3 regions of the Janthinobacterium sp. GW821-FHT03A03 genome follow, and region 3 is predicted to be linked to each of the others. Evidence: predicted binding sites of a transcription regulator. Region 3 holds the regulator's gene; each other region holds the start of a gene.
What was found. The regulator sigma-54, encoded in region 3, starts transcription at its own class of promoters, with help from an activator protein. The targets are predictions, from matches to a motif close to TGGCANGNAANCTGCTTT.

Region 1: the regulator sigma-54 is predicted to act here: its motif matches at 1,030-1,047, upstream of AC07VI_RS24815 (EDSAP-1 family PEP-CTERM protein).
Region 2: the regulator sigma-54 is predicted to act here: its motif matches at 839-856, upstream of urtA (urea ABC transporter substrate-binding protein).

Annotation. Positions count from the first base shown of each region.
Region 1 is NZ_JBWKUZ010000020.1:82,118-84,383, reverse strand. Features, by position in the region: gene AC07VI_RS24815 (EDSAP-1 family PEP-CTERM protein) at 1-940, opposite strand, end outside; gene AC07VI_RS24810 (hypothetical protein) at 1,163-1,537, opposite strand; gene AC07VI_RS24805 (hypothetical protein) at 1,698-2,009, shown strand; gene AC07VI_RS24800 (dodecin) at 2,025-2,231, opposite strand.
Region 2 is NZ_JBWKUZ010000005.1:45,295-47,560, forward strand. Features, by position in the region: gene AC07VI_RS12535 (DUF4349 domain-containing protein) at 1-708, shown strand, start outside; gene urtA (urea ABC transporter substrate-binding protein) at 909-2,162, shown strand.
Region 3 is NZ_JBWKUZ010000010.1:67,793-70,058, forward strand. Features, by position in the region: gene hpf (ribosome hibernation-promoting factor, HPF/YfiA family) at 1-212, opposite strand, end outside; gene AC07VI_RS18595 (RNA polymerase factor sigma-54) at 282-1,760, opposite strand; gene lptB (LPS export ABC transporter ATP-binding protein) at 1,765-2,266, opposite strand, start outside.

The DNA.
Region 1 (2,266 bases), on a different contig from region 3:
GCAGCAGCAAGGTGGCCGGCGCCGGCACCATGGCAGGGTCGATGACGACGATGTCGGTGCGCGTGGACTTGGAAAAATTCAGCGTGTAGCTGCCGGCCGGCAGGGCGAAATTCGACGTCAGGGAAAACATGGCGAAGCCGTTCGTGAAGGCGCGTCCGGTGGCGGGATCGTTGGTGCCGGCCGTCATGTTCAGGCTGAACGGGTCGAGGCTGCCGACCCCGTGGTTGCCGTTCACGTCGCTGCCATTGTTGGCGTCGCCATCGGGGGCAAACTGGAAGATCACGCCGTCGGCATTCGCATGCGACAGGCAGCCGGCGGGGCTGGCGGTATTGCACGAGATATTGAAGATGTCCATGATCGACACGTTCGACTTGTCGCCCATGGTCGTCACGCTGGTGCGCAGGTCGCGCCGTCCCATGAAGCTGAAGGTGATGAAGCCGGCGCTCGACAGGGTCAGGTTGACGGAGCCGGTCAGCGTGTCGCCGGCCGTGGCCGTGGCCGCGCCGACCGTGTTGCGCTGTGCTTCCGCCACGGCGCTCACGGTGGAGCCGGCGGCCGTGAGCATGTTGCCGAAGGCATGCGCATCGCCGCGCGCGAATTCCAGGGTGGAACTGGGGCTAGGTGCGTAATGGTTTTGCGGCAAGCCGTTGCAGCCGCCGCCCGAACACACTTGCAGCACGTCGGCGTTGGCGGCCGGGCCCGTATTGACGGCGCGCGGATTGACGGCCGCACCGCCCTGGAAAAAGGCGCTGTCGCTGGCGTTGCGGTTGGCGCCGGCCAGCGACAGCGCGCCGGCACTGGTGGTGATGCGGAAATTGTTCAATTCATTGACGGCCAGGCCGTAGGCCCCGGCCTGCGCCTGGCCGCTGGCCAGCAGGCTTGCCGCCGCCAGTGCGCCCAGCCAGCCCAGGGTCTTGCTTCGTGTGTGATTGACGTTCATCGCGGCCTCATTATCGTGGTCATTGTCGGGGGTGAAATCCGGGGGAGCGATCCAGGACAGCTTGCCTGGATTCATCTCGTAGACTGGGATAAGCAGCTTGCGTGCCATACAAAAAAATCACAGCGAATCAAGCACTTGCGAAAGACGAACTGAGCAGGACGGGGGTAAGTGTAAGAAAGGCCGACGCCGCTTGCCGGGCGCTGCGGCCGGCCTTTGCCGGCCTCAGGTGCCGCGATGGTAGCCCAGGTGGCCACCCGAATTGCGCGCGCAGCCGCAGCCGATGCGCGCCACTTCCTCGTCTTCGGTCAGTTTCCAGCTGGTAATCGTCGTGTGATTCCAGTCGATGTCGCTTTTCTTGACAGGTTTCACGGTCAGCGTGCGGGCTGCCGCGTCCGTGTACTCCATCAATTCCTCGTCGTCGTCGATATCGAAATGGCGGTGGATCAGGGAAATGCCGAAGCGTTCGAGCGCGCCATAGCGCAGCAGCACGTCGCGCAGCTCGCGGAAGCAGGCCAGGTCATCGGCTTGCAGGGATTGGACGGCGGAAATATCGGCAACGGGCTGCCATTGCATGGCTTGGATGTTCAGGCTGTGCATGATGTTCTCCTGTGCCCCTGGTATCAAGCCCAGGCTGCCGGAGGGGCGCCGGCACGCCTGGCGAATGCCCATCCTGGCCGCAACGCCGCTGCGCTGCTTGCGCCAGATCAAAGGTGCGGCACATCGCCTCTCGCCCGACAATTGCCCGTTAAAATAGGCGATGGCAAACAAAACCCCCACCTTCCCCGGCGCGCGCACGGGCCGCGGCCAGGTCCTGGCCGTGCTGCTGTCGAACCGCGACCAGTCCGGCGCCGAACCGCTGCAAGGCCGCGTCTCGCTGACCGCCATCGTGAAAGCGCTGAAACGCAAATACCATTGGCCCATCGAGACGCACAGCTTTCCCGCCAACACGCAGGACGGCCGCGCCAGCTGGGCAACGGTATATAGCTTGCCGGAAAAGGTGATCGAGGCCGCGCTGGAGGCCGGCGGCCGGGAGTGGCTGGAGAGCCGGGGAACGGTTGGGCGGCGGTGACTGCGCCGCAGTACGCTATTCGAGCCGGAAGCCGACCTTGAGCGTGACCTGGAAGTGCGCCACCTTGCCATCGACGATATGGCCGCGCGATTCCGTCACCTCATACCAGTCCATGTGCTTGACCGTCAGCGCCGCCTTGGCAATGGCATCGCGTATCGCCTGATCGCTGCTCTCGGTGGACGTACCGACCAGTTCGATCAGCTTGTAAGTGTGTGCGGACATGATATTTCCCCAGGTAGGCAAGCCAGACATCGGGA
Region 2 (2,266 bases), on a different contig from region 3:
AGCGCCGCGCGCCTCGACGGCAAGGAAAAGGGCAGCGAGTTTCTTGCCTATGAGCATAATGTCAGCGTCGATACGCGCGAGGCGCAGGTGCGGCCCCTGTATGAAAAAGTCGTCGCCGCCTGCAAGGCCGATACGGAAAACGGCTGTTTGCTGCTCGATTCGAGCATCGACAGCGGCCGCTACGTGCACGCGCGCATCAGCATGCGCGCCAAGCCGGCGGGCATCAAAAAGCTCGTCGCGCTGGTCGCGGCCGGCGGCGACGTCACCAGCCAGGGCACCAAGGTGGAAGACCTGGGCCGCCCTGTGCTCGACAGCAAGAAACGCCTGGAAATGCTCAGGCAGTACCAGGCGCAGTTGCAGGACCTGGAAAAGCGCTCGGGCAAGGATGTCGACGCCCTCATCAAGGTGACCAAGGAACTGGCCACCGTGCAGGTGGAGCTGGAGCAGGCGACAGCGGCCAACGCGCTGTTGATGCAGCGCATAGACACGGATTTGCTGAACGTCGCCATCAGCGCCGAAGGCAAGCAATCGTTCTGGACGCCCGTCAAGCGCGCGCTGGGCAATTTTACGGACAACCTGTCCGAAGGCGTGGCCAACGCCATCACGGCCATGGCCTACATCCTGCCGTGGCTGCTCGCGTTCGTCCTGCTGTTCCCGCTGGGCCGCAAGGGCTGGCGCCGCTTGCGAGGTACACCGCGCAAGGATTAAAGCGCAAAGATAGCCGCGTCAGGCGCACCGTTTTACGGCAATTTGAAACCTGGCTGCACAGTCCTTGTGCAGCCAGGTTTTTTTTCGTGCGGCGCGGGCCCCGTGCGCCATGCGGGACGCCTGGCGCCGCTGGCATGCATTCTGCTTTAACAACATCGCAGACCCGGCTTTATCCCCACGAACCCACCACAGGAGTCCCCATGTCACGACGCATCATCCTGAAAGCGGCCGCCGCCGGCGCATTCGCCCTGGCCACGTCCACCTGCATGCAGGCTGCCTGGGCCGCCGATACCATCAAGGTCGGCATCTTGCACTCCCTGTCGGGCACCATGGCCATTTCCGAAACGTCGCTGAAGGACGTGGCGCTGATGACGATCGCGGAAATCAATGCCAAGGGCGGCGTGCTGGGCAAGAAGCTGGAGCCCGTCGTCGTCGATCCCGCGTCGAACTGGCCGCTGTTCGCGGAAAAAGCGAGACAACTGGTGGCGCAGGATAAAGTAGCCGTGGTGTTCGGCTGCTGGACGTCCGTCTCGCGCAAATCCGTCTTGCCGGTGTTCAAGGAACTCAACAGCCTGCTGTTTTACCCCGTGCAATACGAGGGCGAGGAGCTGGAAAAGAACGTGTTTTATACGGGCGCCGCGCCGAACCAGCAAGCGATACCCGCCGTGGAATACCTGATGAGCAAGGATGGCGGCGGCGCCAGGCGCTTCGTGCTGCTGGGCACGGATTACGTGTATCCGCGCACCACCAACAAGATTTTGCGCGCCTTTCTGAAAAGCAAGGGAGTCAAGGATAGCGATATCAGCGAGGTCTACACGCCGTTCGGCCATGCCGACTATCAAACCATCGTCGCCAACATCAAGAAATTCTCGGCTGGCGGCAAGACGGCCGTCATTTCCACCATCAATGGCGATTCCAACGTGCCGTTCTACAAGGAACTGGGCAATGCGGGCCTGAAAGCGACGGACGTGCCCGTCGTCGCGTTTTCCGTGGGCGAGGAAGAGCTGCGCGGCATCGATGCCAAGCCGCTGCTCGGCCATCTGGCGGCGTGGAATTATTTTGAATCCGTCAAAAACCCCGTCAACGCGGCCTTCATCAGGCAGTGGAAGGCGTATGCCGTGGCGCAAAAGCTGCCGAACGCGGCTTCGGTGGTGACGAACGACCCGATGGAAGCGACCTATGTCGGTATCCACATGTGGGCGCAAGCCGTGGAAAAGGCGAAATCGACGGATACGGACAAGGTGATCGCCGCCATGGCCGGCCAGAGTGTCAAGGCGCCATCGGGCTTTACCCTGACCATGGACCCGACCAACCATCACTTGCACAAACCCGTGATGATCGGCGAAATCAAGGCCGACGGACAATTCAATGTCGTGTGGAAAACCAAGGAGCCGATACGCGCCCAGCCGTGGAGCCCGTATATCAAGGGCAATGAGGGCAAGCAGAAGTTGTAGGCGCTGATATTTAACCCAGCAGCAACTGCCGGGGTCGGACCCTCAGGGTCCGACCCCAGTCGTCGCCTTTGGGGGCGGCATACGCCCCCGTGCAATCATTCTTT
Region 3 (2,266 bases):
AGGCTTTCCACATAGACAGTTTTACCGCTGAGACGCAGGTTGACTTCGGCCTTTTGACGTTTTTCTTTCTCTTTGAGGTTATCCACGGTCAGAATCACGGCGATATCGATGACTTGATCGAAATGACGTTTCACGCGCTCCAGCTTCGCTTGTACGTATTCACGGATGGCTGGTGTCACTTCAAGATGATGTCCGCTGATGGTGAGATTCATACACACTCCTAAAGATGATCGGGTTCGTGCGGTCCATCCTATCCGGCCCGCAGAGGAACCGAAAAAAACTTACAAACACTTACGCAGGCTCACTGGCGGAATTTTCAACGCTTCCCGGTACTTGGCAACAGTACGTCGCGCAATCACCATGCCTTGTTCCCCCAGCATGTCCGCAATCTTACTGTCGGATAAAGGATTTTTAGGGTCTTCTGCTCCTGTCAGTTGCACGATCAATGCCCGTATCGCCGTCGATGACGCTTCGCCCCCCGCTTCGGTGGCGACGTGGCTACCAAAGAAATATTTCAACTCAAACATGCCATGCGGGGTCAGCATGTACTTTTGGGTTGTTACCCGCGAGATAGTACTCTCGTGTAATCCCAGTGTATCAGCTATTTCACGGAGCACAAGGGGCCGCATGGCAACGGCCCCATGCGAGAAAAAGTTCTTTTGTCTTTCTACTATCGCCTGCGCCACGCGCAAGATCGTATCGAAGCGCTGGCGCATGTTCTTGATCAGCCACTTGGCTTCCTGCAACTGTGCGCCCATGGCACCTTCGCCCTTGCCCTGCTTCAACAAATTGGCGTACATGGCGTTCACGCGCAGGCGCGGCATGACGTCATTGTTCAGGCTCACCTGCCAGCCATTGCGCGCGCGCTTGACGACCACGTCGGGCACCACGTAGTCGGACACGTCGGAGGCGAACACGGCGCCCGGATGCGGGTTGCACAGCCGGATCACCGTCTGCGCCTCGCGCAAGTCTTCATCGTCGCAATCGAGGGCTTTTTTCAGCTTGTTGAAATCGCGCTGGGCAAACCAGGCCAGGTGCTTTTCCACGATGACGAGGGCCATGCGCCGCGTCACCAGGGCGATGTGCGGCAAGCGCCTGATTTGCAGGGCCAGGCATTCGGACGCATTGCGCGCGCCCACGCCGGGCGGGTCGAAACTTTGCAGCAGCGCCAGCGCCGTGCGCAGTTCGTCGGCGTCGATTTCCAGCTCTTCCGGCAGGCGCGCCAGGATGTCGTCGAGCGATTCCTCCAGGTAGCCATTGTCGTCGAGGGCATCGATGATCAGCTCGACCAGCGCGCGGTCGCGCAATTCGAGCACCGTCACGCGCATCTGCTCCATCAGGTGCTCGCGCAAGGTGCAGTGGTGGGCTTCGAGTTGTGGACGGGAATCTTCGTCGTCGGGCGCCTTGCCCCGGCTCGCCTCGCTCCAGTCGCTGTCGCCGCCGTCCGCGGCGGCCGGGCCCTCGCCCGCCTCGCCGTCAAAGCCGTCCGTTTCGGCCGGCGCGGCGGGCGCTTCCTGGCCTGGCGGCTGGGGCGGCGCTTCGGCCGGCGCGGCCGTGGAACTCAAGGCCCCGTCGGACAACAGGCGCAGCGACCGGTCGAGCGGGTCGTCGAGGCGCTCGAGCAGGGGATTGTCTGTCAGCAACTGCTCCAGTTCCTGGTGCAGTTCCAGGGTAGACAATTGCAGCAGGCGTATCGATTGCTGCAACTGCGGCGTCAGTGCCAGGTGCTGCGAGGTGCGCAGCTGCAATGATTGTTTCATTGGCTCACATGCGGAAGTGTTCGCCCAGATAGACCCGGCGTACCGACTCGTTCGCGATGATGTCATCGGGGCGTCCCGACGCCAGCACCGAGCCCTGGTTGATGATGTAGGCACGGTCGCAAATACCCAGCGTCTCGCGTACATTATGATCGGTGATGAGCACGCCGATATTGCGCTCCTTCAAGAAACGCACGATGCGCTGGATCTCGATCACGGCGATGGGATCGACGCCGGCGAACGGCTCGTCGAGCAGCACGAAGCGCGGGTCGGTGGCCAGCGCGCGGGCGATTTCCACGCGGCGGCGCTCGCCGCCCGACAGGGACAGGGCCTGGTTCTCGCGCAGCTTTTCAATCTGCAGGTCGGCCAGCAATTTATCCAGGCGCTCCTCGATCTCGGCCTTCTTCAGCGGGCGCCCGTCGACGGTCTGGATTTCCAGCACGGCGCGGATATTGTCTTCCACCGTCAGCTTGCGGAAGACGGACGCTTCCTGCGGCAGGTAGGACAGG